DNA from 4 places in the Streptomyces sp. NPDC005866 genome. Region 4 is predicted to be linked to each of the others. Evidence: riboswitches for the same ligand, from Rfam matches in the RefSeq annotation. Region 4 holds a riboswitch; each other region holds the start of a gene.
What was found. Region 4 has a riboswitch for cyclic di-AMP ahead of ABZ396_RS22840 (NlpC/P60 family protein). Riboswitches for the same ligand answer to the same signal wherever they lie in the genome.
Positions count from the first base shown of each region.

Region 1: it holds a riboswitch for cyclic di-AMP, as region 4 does, so the genes downstream of both, ABZ396_RS29220 (LysM peptidoglycan-binding domain-containing M23 family metallopeptidase) here and ABZ396_RS22840 (NlpC/P60 family protein) in region 4, are expected to answer to the same signal.
Region 2: it holds a riboswitch for cyclic di-AMP, as region 4 does, so the genes downstream of both, ABZ396_RS29110 (M23 family metallopeptidase) here and ABZ396_RS22840 (NlpC/P60 family protein) in region 4, are expected to answer to the same signal.
Region 3: it holds a riboswitch for cyclic di-AMP, as region 4 does, so the genes downstream of both, ABZ396_RS19845 (transglycosylase SLT domain-containing protein) here and ABZ396_RS22840 (NlpC/P60 family protein) in region 4, are expected to answer to the same signal.

Region 1 is NZ_JBEXWP010000023.1:6,494-10,525, reverse strand. Features, by position in the region: gene ABZ396_RS29225 (alpha-galactosidase) at 1-1,519, shown strand, start outside; cyclic di-AMP (ydaO/yuaA leader) riboswitch at 1,827-1,987, shown strand; gene ABZ396_RS29220 (LysM peptidoglycan-binding domain-containing M23 family metallopeptidase) at 1,992-2,942, shown strand; gene ABZ396_RS29215 (SGNH/GDSL hydrolase family protein) at 3,239-4,024, shown strand.
Region 2 is NZ_JBEXWP010000022.1:135,161-139,192, reverse strand. Features, by position in the region: gene ABZ396_RS29115 (aldo/keto reductase) at 1-935, opposite strand, end outside; gene ABZ396_RS29110 (M23 family metallopeptidase) at 1,092-2,132, opposite strand; cyclic di-AMP (ydaO/yuaA leader) riboswitch at 2,140-2,296, opposite strand; gene ABZ396_RS29105 (PP2C family protein-serine/threonine phosphatase) at 2,542-3,636, opposite strand; tRNA gene ABZ396_RS29100 (tRNA-Met) at 3,829-3,902, opposite strand; gene ABZ396_RS29095 (dihydrofolate reductase family protein) at 3,960-4,032, opposite strand, start outside.
Region 3 is NZ_JBEXWP010000012.1:162,266-166,297, forward strand. Features, by position in the region: gene ABZ396_RS19840 (HAD family hydrolase) at 372-1,178, shown strand; gene ABZ396_RS19845 (transglycosylase SLT domain-containing protein) at 1,188-1,676, opposite strand; cyclic di-AMP (ydaO/yuaA leader) riboswitch at 1,680-1,877, opposite strand; gene ABZ396_RS19850 (CocE/NonD family hydrolase) at 2,575-3,399, opposite strand; gene ABZ396_RS19855 (polyprenyl synthetase family protein) at 3,548-4,032, shown strand, end outside.
Region 4 is NZ_JBEXWP010000015.1:109,015-113,046, forward strand. Features, by position in the region: gene pcrA (DNA helicase PcrA) at 1-1,786, opposite strand, end outside; cyclic di-AMP (ydaO/yuaA leader) riboswitch at 2,112-2,284, shown strand; gene ABZ396_RS22840 (NlpC/P60 family protein) at 2,293-3,438, shown strand; gene ABZ396_RS22845 (tellurite resistance/C4-dicarboxylate transporter family protein) at 3,595-4,032, shown strand, end outside.

The DNA.
Region 1 (4,032 bases), on a different contig from region 4:
CATCGGCAGCCGTCGCGGCCACACCAGCCACCAGCACCTGCCCTGGGTCGCCCTCGACACCGACGCCACCGAGGAGCGCGGCGAGGTCTGGGGCTGTGCCCTCGGCTGGTCCGGCTCCTGGCGGATCGCCGTGGCTCAACTCCCGGACGCGCGCGTGCAGATCACCGGCGGCGCCGGCTACGACGACTCGGGCCTGCTGATGCTGGCGGAGGGCGAGTCGTACACCAGCCCGGTCTTCGCGGGCCTGTGGACCGACGGCGGCTTCGGCGGGGCGAGCCGCGCCTGGCACGCCTACCAGCGGGCGCACATCATCCCGGACGCCGACCGCGACCGGCCCGTGCTGTTCAACTCCTGGGAGGCCACCACCTTCGACATCTCCGAGGAGCAGCAGGCCACCCTCGCCCGGCGGGCCGCCGCGATCGGCGTCGAACTGTTCGTGGTCGACGACGGCTGGTTCGGCGCCCGCACCAGCGACCGCGCGGGCCTCGGCGACTGGGCCCCCAACCCGGACCGCTTCCCGAAGGGCCTCAAGCCCCTCGCCGATCATGTGCACGCCCTCGGCATGCAGTTCGGTATCTGGGTCGAGCCCGAGATGGTCAACGCGGACAGCGACCTGTACCGCGCGCACCCCGACTGGGTCCAGTACCAGCAGGGACGGAAGCGGACGGAACTGCGCAATCAGCTCGTGCTCAACCTCGCCCGCGAGGACGTCCAGGAGTACCTCTGGGAGCGGCTCGACACCCTGCTGTCCAGCGCCCCGATCGACTACGTCAAGTGGGACTTCAACCGCTGTTTCACCGACGCGGGCTGGCCCGGCGAGCCGTACCCGCAGCGCCTGTGGGTCGACCACGTCCGCGCGCTGTACGCCTTGCTCGACCGGATCCGGGCGGCCCACCCGAACGTCGCCATCGAGTCCTGCTCCGGCGGCGGCGGCCGGATCGACCTCGGCATCATGAGCCGTACCGACGAGGTGTGGACGTCCGACAACACCGATCCGCTGGACCGGCTCGCCATCCAGCACGGCTTCAGCCAGATCCACCCGGCCCGGGTGATGTCCGCCTGGGTCACCGACAGCCCGAACCACCAGCTCAACGGCCGGGTCAGCTCGCTGCGTTTCCGTTTCGTCAGCTCCATGGCCGGGGCGCTCGGCGTCGGCGGCGACCTCTCGCGGTGGACCGACGAGGAGCTCGCCGAGGCCGGCCGCTGGGTGGAGCTCTACAAGGACATCCGCCCCCTGGTGCAGCGCGGCGACCAGTTCCGGCTGCGGCCGCCGACCGGCGGGCTCAGCGCGGTGCAGTACACACTCGGCGACGAGACCGTGGTCCTCGCCTGGCTCCAGGCGCAGAGCTACGGTGAGCCGATGCCGGCGCTGCGGTTGCGGGGTCTCGATCCGGCAGCGTCCTACGAATGCCGTGAAACGGGCGAAGTGCACCGAGGCGCCGTTCTGTTGCACCACGGGCTGCGCACAGAGCTGCGCGGCGACCTGGATGCGACGGTCCTCCGGCTGCGCCGCATCTGAGCCTTCTGTCTGAATTGGCGCCTTCATTGCAACTCGCTCTGGAATGGGAGGGCGTGGCGTGACGTGCGTGAGGAGCGTCATATTCGTGACCGTCCGTCGCGCGTCATGTCCACGTAATTCCGGTGCTTTTCAAGGAGATTGGAAAAGCGGGAAGGCTGGAATTCACGGAGGGTGACCGGGAATTCCCGTGACGGATCAAGCGGAACTCGGACAGAGGGAACCAGGCGCTTGTCCGCGCGCGTCTTGCTCGCTTACGTTCGCCCCGCATCCGGACGGAACGCCGAATCCTGCCGCCGCCCGGAGTCCCCACACACACTCACCCGTGCACGGCAGGAGCGGGGGACCCACCAGGTATGACCGCCTGTTCCGGTTCCCGGGACGGCTAGGGGTGTAGCCACGCGCCCACGCGTGGCCGGGCAACTCCAGCCCAAACCCGACAGCTCACCTCGCAGGCGCCGGAGAGGAATGCGTCATGCCCGCGAAGGGTAAGCACCGCCGCCCCAAGAGCCGGCGTTTCACCCGCTCGATCGCCGTCGCCGGAACCGGTGGCGCGGCGCTGGCTCTGCCGCTCATGGGGGCCACCGGCGCCCACGCGGCCACTTCGCAGTCCGTTTCCGGAAAGGCCACGCAGTCGCTCCCGGGCGTCGAGAAGACGGCTGTGCGGAAGGCCGCCGCTCAGAAGTCAGCCGCTCAGAAGTCCGCCACCGGGGATTCCACCCACCGCACCTACACGGTGGTGCCCGGTGACTGTCTCTCGAAGATCGCCCGCGAGCAGAACGTCAACGGCGGCTGGCACCGGCTCTACGCCGACAACCGGCAGGCCGTCGGCGACAACCCCTCGCTGATCCACCCCGGTCTCAAGCTCACGCTCGGCGGCCGCCACGCCGCGACGTCGGACACCCCGAGCTCGGACTCCCGGTCCGAGGCGCGGTCCGACTCGCAGTCGTCCGCCTCCACTTCGTCGTCGTCCTCGAACACGGCCCCCTCCTCACACGCGTCGACGACGACCGCCTCCGGTTCCACCCTCCCGGTCACCGGTGGCACCGTCGGCACCGGCTACCACGTGGCCGGCAGCATGTGGTCCAGCGGCTACCACACCGGCGTCGACTTCGTCGTCCCGACCGGCACCCCGCTCAAGGCCGTCGGCGCGGGCACGGTCGTCACGGCGGGCTGGGGCGGTGCCTACGGCAACCAGGTCGTCATCAGGCTCGCCGACGGCTACTACGCGCAGTACGGTCACCTCTCCGCGCTCTCCGTCTCGGTCGGCCAGACCGTGACCGCGGGCCAGCAGATCGGCCTCTCCGGTGCCACCGGCAACGTGACCGGCCCGCACCTCCACTTCGAGATCCGGACCTCCCCCGACTACGGCTCGGACGTCGACCCGGTCGCCTACCTCCGCACGAAGGGCCTCGCCGTCGCCTGACCCGGCGTCCCCGCTGATCCGACACGCACGCCTGATCTGACACGCACTCCGAAGGCCGGACCCCCGATCCCCGGGTCCGGCCTTCGGCGCGTTGCTTTCTCAGGTTCGGCGAAACTTCCGAGCCTGACGATCATCACGTCAACGCCCCTGATCAGAGCCTTATTCCACGCTTGGTGAAGTATTTAGAAGTGTCTTATCTCACCGATCGTCAACCCCTTATTACGGTCGCGTAGGTCACAGTCAACGGTGAATCATGGCCCGACGTGGCAGACGATTCGAAGAGTGACAACGCATCAGTGATCGGGTCGTACGTGGCGGTGGGGGACAGCTTCACCGAGGGCGTCGGCGACCCCGGCCCCGACGGGGCGTTCGTCGGCTGGGCCGACCGGTTCGCGGTACTCCTGTCCGACCGGCGGCCCGAGGGCGACTTCGAGTACACCAACCTCGCCGTGCGCGGGAAACTGCTCGACCAGATCGTGGCGGACCAGGTGCCGCAGGCCGTGGAACTCGCCCCGGACCTGGTCTCCTTCTGTGCGGGCGGCAACGACATCATCCGCCCAGGCACCGACCCCGACGAGGTGGCCGAGCGGTTCGAACGGGCCGTGGCCCAACTGACCGAGGCCGTCGGCAGGGTACTGGTGACCACCGGATTCGACACCCGGGGCGTGCCCGTCCTCAGGCATCTGCGCGGCAAGATCGCCACCTACAACGGGCATGTCCGGGCCGTCGCCGACCGGTACGGCTGCCCGGTCCTCGACCTGTGGTCCCTGAAGACCGTGCAGGACCGGCGGGCCTGGGACGGCGACCGGCTGCACCTGTCTCCCGAGGGGCACACCCGCGTGGCGCTGCGCGCCGGGCAGGTGCTCGGTGTCGAGGTGCCGGCCGACCCGGACCAGCCGTGGCCGCCGCTGCCGCCCCGCGGCACCCTGGAGGTCCGCCGCGACGACGTGCACTGGGCCCGTGAGTACCTGGTCCCGTGGATCGGGCGGCGGCTGCGCGGCGAGTCGTCGGGTGACCATGCGACGGCCAAGGGGGCGCTCTCCCCGGACGACATAAAGATGCGGATCGCTTCCGTGGCCTGAGGCCGCAA
Region 2 (4,032 bases), on a different contig from region 4:
AGTTCCTCCTCCGTCAGCTCCAGGTCGGCCACGCCCAGCAGGGCCGGGAGTTGTTCGAGGGTGCGGGCCGAGGCGATCGGCGCCGTGATGGTGGGCTGGGCCGCCAGCCAGGCCAGGGCGACCGTGGGGACCGGGGCCGTGTGGGCCTCGGCGATCTCGTCCAGGGCGGCGAGGACCTTCTGGCCGCGCTCGGACTCCAGGTACTGGGCGGCGCTGCCCGCGCGGGCGCTGTCGACCGTCGTGCCGGGACGGTACTTGCCGGTGAGGAAGCCGGCGGCCAGCGAGAAGTACGGGACCGCCGCGAGACCGGTGCGGGAGGCCAGGTCCTGGAGGGGGCCCTCGTAGGTGTCGCGGGAGACCAGGTTGTAGTGGGGCTGGAGGGCGACATACCGGGCGAGGCCCTCGCGGTCGGAGAAGTCCAGGGACTCCTGGAGGCGCTCGGCGGTGATGTTGGACGCGGCGATGTGGCGGACCTTGCCCGCCTGCACCAGTTCGTCCAGAGCGCCGATGATCTCCTCGACCGGGATCTCGGGCTTGTCGAAGTGCGTGTAGTAGAGGTCGATGTAGTCGGTGCCGAGGCGGCGCAGGGACGCGTCGGCGGCGGCCTTGATGTTGGCGGCCGACAGGCCCTGGTACTCGGGGTGCTGGCTGACCTTCGTCGCGATCACGACGTCGTCGCGGTTGCCGCGCGCCTTGACCCACCGGCCGATGACGGTCTCGGACTCGCCGCCCTTGTGGCCCTCGATCCAGGCCGAGTACGAGTCGGCGGTGTCCACGAAGTTGCCGCCCGCGGCGGTGTACGCGTCGAGGACGGCGAAGGAGGCGGCCTCGTCGGCGGTCCAGCCGAAGACGTTGCCGCCGAGGCAGAGCGGAAAGACCTCCAGGTCGGAGGCGCCGAGCTTGCGGAGGGAGCGGGAAGCGGAAGAAGCGATCATGTCTCAGTTCAACACCGGCTGCCTGCGGACCCATGCCGTCGCAATGCGAAATTCTCGTAAAAGCGGAAGACCTCCGGAGCTCCCGCGGGCGCACCGGACCGGCAGCCCTGACGTCGGGGGGTTGTCGTCAGGGCCGCCGGGGATCAGTGGGGACGGTCAGGGGGTGAGGCCCTTGCCGCGCAGCCAGGTCATCGGGTCGATGCCGGTGGCCTGGGCGCCGGGGTGGACCTCCAGGTGGAGGTGCGGGCCGGTGACGTTGCCGGTGGCGCCCACACGGCCGATGACATCACCGGTGGAGACCTTCTGGCCGGTCTTGACGCCGATCGAGGACTGGTGGCAGAACCACAACTCGGTGCCGTCGTCGAGGGTGATGATCGTGCGGTAGCCGTACGAGCCCGCCCAGCCGGCCTCCGTGACGGTGCCGCTGTGGACGGCCTTGATCAGCGTGCCGGTGGGGGCGGCGAAGTCGAGGCCGGTGTGGTAGCCGGAGGCCCACATGGAGCCGGCCTGGCCGAAGGTTCCGGTGATCGTGTACGAGACGACCGGCAGCGCGTACTGCTTGGCCAGCGCGGCGAGCCGCTCCTGCTCGGCCTTCTGCTTCTCGGCGGCCTGCGCCTTCTCCTTGGCGTCGGCGGCCTTGGCGGCCGCCGCCTTCTCCGCCTCGGCCTCCGCGTCGGAGACCGCCTTGTCGGCGGCGGCCACGGCCTTGGCGGTGGCCTTGGTGTCGATCTGGGTCTGCTGCTGCTCGGCCTGGGCGATGATCCGGTGGCGCAGCGCCTCACCCGCGTCGGAGGAGGAAGAGGACGAGCCCGCGTCGGTGGCGGTCGTCGTGGTGACGCTGCTGAGCGTGGTCTGGGTGGCCTTGTGGCCACTGTCCTCGCCGAGCAGGGTGCCGACGGAGGGCAGGTCGGGCATGGAGATGGAGACCGGCGGCTTGCCGGTGTTGGCGCTGGCCATGCCGCCCGCGCCGACGGCGGCTATGACGCCGACGCCGAGAACCGTGGAGCTGCGGGCGAGCCCGCCGCCGCGCTGCTTGGCGACCCGGTGCCGGCCGCGTACCGGGGCGAGGGACTCCTCGGTGGGGTTCCACTCCTCCCAGGGGCCCTCGTCGGAGCCGTAGCCGTCGTAGCCGTAGGCCTCGGGTTGACGCTGGCTGGGTACGAACGGGGCTGTCGGGGCAGGCCGGTTGGACGCCACGCGGGCGCACTCCTTTCCTTCCGCTGCCTACCGGGTTAGCTGACGGGTTCGGAGCGGGAAGGTCTCCTACGCGCGTATACCGGCCGTTCTACGGCGGCAGCCGTGCGATTCACCCCAAGGTGGTGGTTCCCCGGTTCCCTTGCGGGATTCGGCGCGTGCGCACGGAGCCGTCTCGGGTGACGGCTGGGACGACCGCGCTGCGTTATCGAACGTTAATAGACCCGGCTGGCAGATTCCAAGCGGTTCGTCTTGATCGTTAAGCTTTCAAAGCACGGACTTACCTGCCACGACCGGTCAAAGTCGGTCAAGTTGACCAAGCGTTCTGGTCACCTCAGGAGTCACACGCGTTTTGATGGTGACTCAGACGTTATGCGTAGCGCGCTCGTCCGGACACCGAACGTGACAACGCTCAGGGCCGGCGTACGGCGAGCAGCGCCATGTCGTCGGTCATACCGCCGCCGGTGTGCCGGCGCACCTCGGCCGCGAGCCGGGCCAGCAGCATGCCGGGGGTGGTGACGGTGCGGCCGGCCAGCCGCCGCTCGGGGTCGTAGAACCGGCCGTGCGCGTCCCGTGCCTCGGAGAGGCCGTCGGTGTACAGCAGCAGCGTGGCCCCGCTCGGGAACGCGTGCTCGACGGCCCGGTCGGGCCATGCCCCCAACTCGCCCATTCCCAGCGGCAGCGCGGCCTCCGGCACCCCTACCTGGCGCACCTGGCCGTCGGCGTGCAGCAGCAGGGGCGGCGGATGCCCGCGGTTGACGACCCGGACCGTGCCGTCGCCGCGCGGGAGTTCGGCGAGTACGGCGGTGGTGAACCCCTCGAACGCGTCCACACCGCCGCGCCGGACGCCCTCGCGGGCCAGCGCCCGCTCCAGCCGCCCCGCCACCGCCTCCAGCGTGGCCTCCTGCTCGGCGGCCTCCCGGAACGCGCCGATGACCACGGCGACGGCGGCGACCGCGCCCATGCCCTTGCCCCGGACGTCGCCGACGACCAGTCGTACGCCGTAGGGGGTGTCCTGGACGGCATACAGGTCGCCGCCGATGAAGGTGCCCTCCTGGGCCGCTTCGTAGCGGGCGGCGATCTCGAAGCCGCCGATCCGCTCGGCGGGCTCGGGCAGGACGGCCCGCTGGGCGGCCTCGGCGATCTCGCGGGCGGAGGCGAGGCGCCGATCGCCGATGCGGACGACCTGGTTGATGCCTGCGGCGAGGGCGGCGACGGTGGCCACCGTGAGGAGCTCGGTGATCGTGCTGACGTCGGGGCGGAAGGTGTAGCGGGCGTGCACCGTGTAGACGGCGAGGAAGGACGCGAGGCCGGTCAGGACGGTGGTGCGGAGCGAGGAGAGGGGCGCGGCGATCAGCGGAGCGGCGGTGAAGAAGGGGACAGCCGTGAAGCCCCTCGGGGTGAGGAGGTCGTAGACGACACCGGCGAAGATCAGCAGGGCGGGCAGGTAACGGGCCAGGGTGCGGGCGGCTACGAACCCGTCCTCCTGCCCCTTTCCAGGGCCCACGGTACCCACGGTACGACTCCCCATATGTCCCCTGTGTCCAATGTGTGTCCGTCCAGGTTTGCGGGCGTCAGCCGGGCGGGCGAGTGGTGTGGGCCGGGCGGATGAGTACGGAAGAGTGTGATGAGGAACACGTGCCGGGATATGACTCAGGGCCGGAATCCTCGATCTCGGATTCCGGCCCTGGTCTTTCAGTAGCGGGGACAGGATTTGAACCTGCGACCTCTGGGTTATGAGCCCAGCGAGCTACCGAGCTGCTCCACCCCGCGTCGTTGAAACCAGCATACGCCATCAGAAGAGTGCGAGTCACACGGGTTAAGGCGAGGTCAGGTCAGCAGGTGCGCGTTCGGGGTCTTCGCCAGGTCCTCGTACTCGCCCAGCACCAGCACCGCCACCCCC
Region 3 (4,032 bases), on a different contig from region 4:
GCGCGCCTCGCCCGGGTCCGCCAGGTCCCTTTCGGCCTCGTACTGGCTCTCCGTGTCGCAGCCGGTCGCCACCTACGGTCTGCGATCGTCGTCATCGTCAACACGCTCAGGAACGGAACGACAGCGCCTAGGTCCCCGGCCTCGGATCCCGCGGGAACCGCTCCAGCACCCCGGTCGCCGCCGCCGGCAGATGCGCCCGGAACTCTCCTGACCGCTCCGTCACCACGGTCGCCCTCGTCCGATCGTTGCGATCAACCCACCGCCAACGTAACGCGCCCCACTGACAACGCCCCATCACGGAGAGAGCGGGCGCCGCTTGAGGCCAAAACACACAATGAGTCTCAGGGGCGTGCTGTCCGTATTCTCTGATCATGGTCCCACCCTCCCCGTACTCACTGATCGCCACCGACCTGGACGGCACGCTGCTGCGCGCCGACGACACCCTGTCGGAACGGTCACTTGCCGCACTCGCGCGGGCCGGCCGGGCAGGCGCCCGGCACCTCGTGGTGACCGGGCGCCCCGCGCCGAGAGTGCGCCCCCTCCTGGACGACCTCGGCTGCACGGGACTCGCGGTCTGCGGCCAGGGCGCGCAGGTCTACGACGCCGGCGCGGCTCGGATGCTGTGGTCGGTCACTCTGGACCGGGAGCTGGCGGAGACCGCCCTCGGCAAGATCGAGGCCGAGGTCGGGCAGGTCTACGCGGCGGTCGACCAGGACGGCGTGGACGGGCTCACGCTCATCGAGCCGGGCTATCTGATGCCCCATCCCACGCTGCCCGCGTTGCGCGTCGACCGGCGCGACGATCTGTGGTGCGCGCCCATCAGCAAGGTGCTGCTGCGCCACCACACCCTGACTGACGACGAGCTGGCGGCGACCGCCCGCTCGGTGGTGGGGTCGCTGGCGACGGTCACCATGTCGGGACCGGGGACCGTCGAGCTCCAGCCGTGCGGGGTGACCAAGGCGACCGGGCTCGCGCTGGCCGCCGGCCACCTGGGGCTGAGTCCCGAACAAGCCGTCGCCTTCGGGGACATGCCCAACGACATCCCCATGTTCGACTGGGCGTCCCACGGGGTGGCGATGGCCAACGCCCATCCCGAACTCAAGACGGTGGCCGACGAGATCACCTTGTCGAACGAGGACGACGGCATCGCCGTCGTCCTCGAAAGACTCTTCCGCTGACGGCGCCGGTCAGTACGCGCCGTGCACGTTGTCGATCGAGCCGTACCGCGCGGCGGCGTAGTTGCAGGCGGCGGTGATGTTCGCGACCGGGTCGTAGATGTCGAAGGACGTGCCGGCCACGTGGTAGGTGCTGAACGTCGGGGCGATCACCTGGAGCAGGCCCTTGGACGGGATGCCGGCGGCCGCGTTGGAGTCCCACAGGTTGATTGCCTGCGGGTTGCCGGACGACTCGCGGATCACGTTGCGGTAGATGCCGTTGTAGCTGCCCGGGATGTTCTTCTCGGCCATGATCGCGAGCGACTCGCGGATCCAGCCGTCGAGGTTGTTCGGGTACCCGGCGGTCGTCGTCGCGGCCGTCGTGGGGGTGGAGGTGGCGGCGGAGGCGGTGGTCGCCCCGATGAGCGGGAGGGCGAGAACGGCGGCGCCGGTGCCGGCGACGGCGAGCGTGCGGGCGATGCGGTTACGGCGGGGACGGCGGTGCTGAGCGGCAGCAGGCATGGCAAAGTTCCTCTCCGTCGCCTACGAGGTGAGCTGTCGGGTTCGGGCCCGGGGAGTGCCCGGCCGCGCCGCCCGAAGGCGAGGCGACTTCACCCCTAGCCGTTCCGGTACGACGTCCGTCACTGACGTCGGTCGCCCGGTCCGGCGACTTACCTGGTTCCCCCGCTCCTGCCGTGCGAATGGACTTGTCGATGGGTCAAGACGGGCGGCGGCAGGATTCGGCGTCCGCCCGGCGAGCGGGAACGTATGCGAGAGCACATGTCCGGAACAAGTGCCGGATTCACACAACGCACCGATTGACCTTGATCTGAGTCGTATGGGGCGCTTGATCCTTTGCGGCTGCCAAGCCTCAACTCGCCCACAGGAAACGGAAAGGGAGCCGCACTTGCCGTCATTGCGGCAGCCCTGCCCACGTGACCTACTTCACGGAACGGCAATTACGGCAAATAGGACATGAGGGGATTTGTGAAATCCGTCTTTCCGGGCATCAGTGGAAAAGCGTATCGTCGTCATTCGTGCGGATTGCCCCGATTGGGATGGGTGAAGCGGTGCGCACCACGGGCGATTTCGAAGATTGCCCGAATTGTCTTGTTCGGCGAAATTCCGGCTTGATGAGGGCGAACCGATGGGCTCGACCGGCAGTGGGCGGCCGGCCGCGGGTTCTGCTCATCCGGTTCATCTGGTCGTGTACGTCTCCGGCGCCCCCCGTGAACTCCGTACGGTCCGGGTATGCGCGCGTGCCGCTGATCGAGCGCGGCCGGGAGGCTGACGCCCGACGGCTCCGCCCGCTTGGGTGCCTCGAACCGCTCGGGTGCCTCCAAGGCGATCGGCTGGCCCAAGGTCCCGGAGCGCGCCGGAAGTTCGAGTGTGCTCTGCCGGTCGGCGTACGTGATTCCGGTCACCTTGGGGGAGGGGTCGGCGGGCTCGCCGAACAGGCGGCGGGCGGGGTGGCTGTCCGCGCGCTCATGTCCATCGCGAGGGCGGAACCTCCGCCGCACAACGCGTCGTTGTCATAGCGGCCGTCCGTGGAGCGGGCCACGGCGACCGCCTTGAGCGGCTCGGGCGCGAGGGCCGTCATTCGGAGGGAGATGCAGCCGCCCCAGGAGGTGCCGACCATGCCGACGTTCCCGTTGCGCCGGAGCCGCGCCGTCGGCCGCTCGACGGTCGCGGGCCTGTCCGCCGGCCGGGGACGTGACCGTGGCCCGTGGAGCAGTGGGTGGCGCCGGTGGCCTCGTGGGGTTGTCCGGTCGGTGAGCGGGTGGGGCGGCGTCTGGCCGGTGAGCCGATGGGGGAGGTGTTCGAGCGGCGCGCGTGGGCGGGCTCGGCCGTTCTTGGGTGCCTCGCGCGCGTGGGCGGGCTCATCCGTCCTCGGGTGCCACGCGCGCGTGGGGGGCGACGTCCGGACGGCGAAGGGATGCGGAGGTCCTCGTGTGTGGTCTCGTAGGGCATGGATGTACGGGTACGGTCGGCGCGATGTGCCCCCGTCGGCTTTGGCGGGCGGCGGACGGGGTACCTCCGGGCAGGTGACGTCAGCCGGGGAAGAGGTGACCGTTCGTGGTCGGCGGTCTGCCGGACGGTCCGGTGTCGGACCCGGTGACGGCGCTGGTCCGGGCCGCGGTTCACCCTCCGGTCCAGGACACGGCTTACGCCTCGGTTCGGGACAACTGTCGGTACTTCCTGTTAAGTCAGTGGATGTCAGGTCGTATCGGCTGATCAAAAACATACCGGTCGTGATCCGATAGTGCCCGGGGTGTAACGGTGGGCGCTATCGGTGATCGAAACCTGACCGGATACGCTGACTTGAGTGATGGCAGCGACCTATCGACAAACCGTGTAACCGCCAGTGGACACCAGCAGACAGGAGACCCCTCGTGACCGTCGGGCCGTTCGGGCTGAGCGTGCGGGACCAGGCTCTGGAAGCCGATGTCCAGGCCGGATTGACGGCTGTCGAGGAGGGCTTGCTAGAAGCCACCAAAAGTGAGGTCCCGTTCATCACGGAAGCCGCGCAGCACCTCGTGCGGGCCGGCGGGAAGCGGTTCCGGCCGCTGCTGGTGATGCTGGCCGCGCAGTTCGGTGACCCGTACGCGCCGGGCGTCGTGCCGTCGGCCGTGGTCGTCGAGCTGACCCACCTCGCGACGCTGTACCACGACGACGTCATGGACGAGGCCGCCGTGCGGCGCGGTGTCGACAGCGCCAACACTCGCTGGGGCAACTCGGTCGCCGTCCTCACCGGTGACTTCCTGTTCGCCCGCGCCTCCCAGATCCTCGCCGACCTCGGACCCGAGGCGGTGCGGGTCCAGGCCCTCGCGTTCGAACGGCTGGTGACGGGCCAGATCCTGGAGACGGCCGGGCCGTC
Region 4 (4,032 bases):
CGAGTTCCTGTAGGTTCTCGATCCGGGTCTCGTCCTGCGGGTCCGTGGAGGCCTGCAACTCGGCGAGGTAGCCGGTGCGTTCGAGGATCGCCTCGAGAACGGTGGCCGGTCCGGCCCCGGACTCCACGACCGTACGGAGGTCCTCCATCAGCGTGTTGAACCGCTTGACCGCGTTCGTCGACCGGGCGGCCATGCCGTACGCCTCGTCGACGCGCTTGAGCGCCTGCGGGAAGCTGATCTTCTCGCGCTGGGCGAGGGCGTCGATCATCGCCTCCGCACGGTCGCCGATACCGCGCTTGGGGACGTTGAGGATCCGGCGCAGCGGCACCGAGTCCTCGGGGTTGGCGAGGACCCGGAGGTAGGCCAGGACGTCCCGGACCTCCTTGCGCTCGTAGAAGCGGACCCCGCCGACCACCTTGTAGGGCAGGCCGACGCGGATGAAGATCTCCTCGAAGACACGGGACTGCGCGTTGGTGCGGTAGAAGACGGCGACATCGCCCGCCTTCGCCTCGCCCGCGTCCGTCAGACGGTCTATCTCGTCGGCGACGAACTGCGCCTCGTCGTGCTCGGTGTCGGCGACATAGCCGGTGATCTGCGCGCCCGCGCCCGCGTTGGTCCACAGGTTCTTCGGGCGGCGGGACTCGTTGCGCTGGATGACCGCGTTGGCGGCGGAGAGGATCGTCTGCGTGGAGCGGTAGTTCTGCTCCAGGAGGATCGTCGTCGCGTTCGGGTAGTCCTCCTCGAACTGGAGGATGTTGCGGATCGTCGCGCCCCGGAAGGCGTAGATCGACTGGTCGGCATCACCCACCACGCACAGTTCGGCGGGCTGGAGGTCCTGCTCGCTCGGCGGTGCGTCGGCCTCGTCGGCGCGCGCGCCGCTACCGACCAGCTCACGCACGAGCGCGTACTGGGCGTGGTTGGTGTCCTGGTACTCGTCGACCAGGACGTGCCGGAAGCGGCGGCGGTAGTGCTCGGCGACGTCCGGGAAGGCACGCAGCAGGTTGACCGTCGTCATGATCAGGTCGTCGAAGTCGAGGGCGTTCGCCTCGCGCAGCCGCGACTGGTAGAGGGCGTATGCCTGAGCGAGGGTCTTCTCGAAGCCGTCGCTCGCCTGGGCGGCGAAGTCCTCCTCGTCGATCAGCTCGTTCTTGAGGTTGCTGATCTTGGCGCTGAAGGACTTGGGCGGGTAGCGCTTGGGGTCGAGGTCCAGGTCGCGGCAGACCAGGGCCATCAGGCGCTTGGAGTCGGCGGCGTCGTAGATGGAGAAGGAGGAGGTGAAGCCGAGCTTCTTGCTCTCCCTCCGGAGGATCCGCACGCACGCGCTGTGGAAGGTCATCACCCACATCGCGTTCGCGCGCGGGCCGACGAGGTGCTCGACGCGTTCCTTCATCTCGCCCGCGGCCTTGTTGGTGAAGGTGATCGCGAGGATCTGGCCCGGGTGCACATTGCGCGCGGCGAGCAGATAGGCGATGCGGTGGGTGAGCACCCGCGTCTTGCCGGAACCGGCGCCGGCCACGATCAGCAGCGGGGAGCCGGCGTGCACGACGGCCGCCCGCTGGTTGTCGTTCAGCCCCTCCAGGAGCGCGGCCGCGTCCAGGGCCGGGCGGGCGGCGCCGCCGCGGTAGTAGGCGTCACGGTCCGGGGGCACGTCGAACTTCCCGCCGAACAGGTCGTCCGGAACCGGCTCCGGTACGTGCTCGTCCTCGGGCGGCGGCGGGGGTTCCTCCTCGTGGCCGCGCGGGGGCTGGAGGCTCGCCAGGAAGCTGTCGTCAAAGAGGCTGCTCATCGCTCTCCGAGTCTAGGGCGCCCCACCGACAACCGGCCCCCGCCCCGGAAACTCAACCCCGGCCACCCACCAGAATCATCCCCTCACAGTGGGTGATCACACGCCGTGAACATGTGCGCGCCCGTCCGCCCGGGGGCGCGGACCGCTCGACCGCTCAGGACAAATCATCCCATACCCTCCTTGATCAACCGATCCGAATGAGCCGCAACACTAAGGTCACGAAAATGTATGGGGCATATCGAACATCAACCTTCACACGGAGCACACGAGTTGGCTAGCGTGCCGGGCGGGCCGTACGACCCCCACCGGCGAACGTCGCCGGGCCGCACGGCCTCCGCCGAGTCCAGGGTGCCGCCGCGCATCCGGAGCCGGGGACCCACACCGACCCTGGGGTGAATCGGTCCCGACCCCCCACCGGGGGACGGACCGTAGGGCAACCCTTCCGAACCACCCGCCCGAACCCGACAGCTAACTCGGTAGGCGGAGCACGGAAGGAGTCGCCCCCGTTGGCGTCGCACCGCAAGTCGCGCCCGTCCGCAACGCACGTAGCAGGCATACGCACCCCCGCCCTGGCCACCGCCGCCCTCACCTCCGTGGCCCTGCTCACCCAGACGGCCAACGCCGCGCCCTCCGCGGACGGCAAGCCCAGCCTGGAGGAGGTCGAGAAGAAGGTCGACGCCCTCTACCGGCAGGCTGAGTCCGCCACCGAGAAGTACAACGCGGCCAAGGAGAAGACCGGCAAGCAGCGCAACCGCGTCGACACCCTGCTCGACGACGTCGCCCAGCGCACCGACCGGCTCAACAAGGCGCGTGAGGAACTGGGTGCGTTCGCCGCGGCCCAGTACCGGACCGGGGCCAGCGCCCCCGACACGGCGACCTTCCTGCTCGCGGACAGCCCGCAGGACTACTTCGACCAGACGCAGCTGATGAGCCGGCTGACCTCGCGTCAGAAGGACGCGGTCGACGACTACGTCACACAGCAGTCCGCGACCATGAAGAAGCGGCAGGAGGCCGCCAAGAGCCTGGAGACGCTCACCGAGACACAGGACGGCCTCAAGACCGCCAAGACCACCGTCCAGACCAAGCTGGCCTCCGCGCGGGAGCTGCTGTCGCAGCTGACGGCCCAGGAGAAGGCGCGGCTGGCGGAGATCGAGAAGAAGAAGAAGAAGGCGGAGGCGGTGCGCAAGGCGGCGGAGCTCGCGAAGCAGCAGGCGGCGGCCGCGAAGCAGGACACGTCGTCGTCATCTACGTCGACCTCCAGCGGCTCCTCCTCCTCGTCCTCGTCCTCCTACGCGACGAAGGCCGCCAAGGCGATCAGCTTCGCCCGCGCGCAGATCGGCAAGCCGTACGTCTGGGGCGCCACGGGCCCCGGCTCCTACGACTGCTCCGGCCTCTCCCTGGCCGCCTGGAAGGCCGCGGGCGTCTCCCTGCCGCGCACCACGTACGACCAGGTGAACGCCGGCACCACTGTCTCCCTCGCCGACGCCCGGCCCGGCGACCTGGTCTTCTTCTACGACGACGTCACCCACGTCGGCATCTACATCGGCAACGGCATGATGATCCACGCCCCGAAGCCCGGCACGTACGTCCGCGAGGAGTCGATCTTTTACGGAGGCGAGTCAATCATCCACAGCGTGGTGCGACCGGCCTGAGCACGCGGGCGCGGGCGCCGAGCGTAAGCGCTGCACGCGGGCGCCGGGCGTTGCTCGGGCGCCGGCGCGAGGCCTGGCCCCGCGCGGCGCGCATTTCGTGCGGCACGCGCGCGTGCCCCGCTCGCATGGCGCGCGAGGCTCCCTAGCATCAGGAGCATGTCCGGTATTTCACACCTTCGCGCCTGGTGGGCGCAGCGTTCGCCAGCGTCCGGGGCCGCGGTGATGGCCACCGCCATCGTGTCGGTGGGGTTGCATCTGGCGGGGGCGGAGACCGTGTCCCGGGTCGCGCTGGTGCTGGCCTGCGTGGCCTGGGCGGGGCTGGCCGCGGAGTTCGCCGTACGGCTGCTGGAGGACCGTCGGCGGTGGGTGACGGAGGCGGCGACGCCGGGCGCGCTCACCGCCGTGGCGGCTACCACGGTGCTCGGGACGCGGTTCTCGGCGCTCGGCTGGCAGCCCCTGGCCGAAGCCCTGCTGGCGCTGTCGGCGGTGCTGTGGCCGCCGTTGCTGGTCCTCGTCGTACGGCACCGGACGCGGCGCATGCCCGGTGCGGTGTTCCTGAGCTGTGTCGCCACGCAGGGGCTGGCCGTGCTGGGA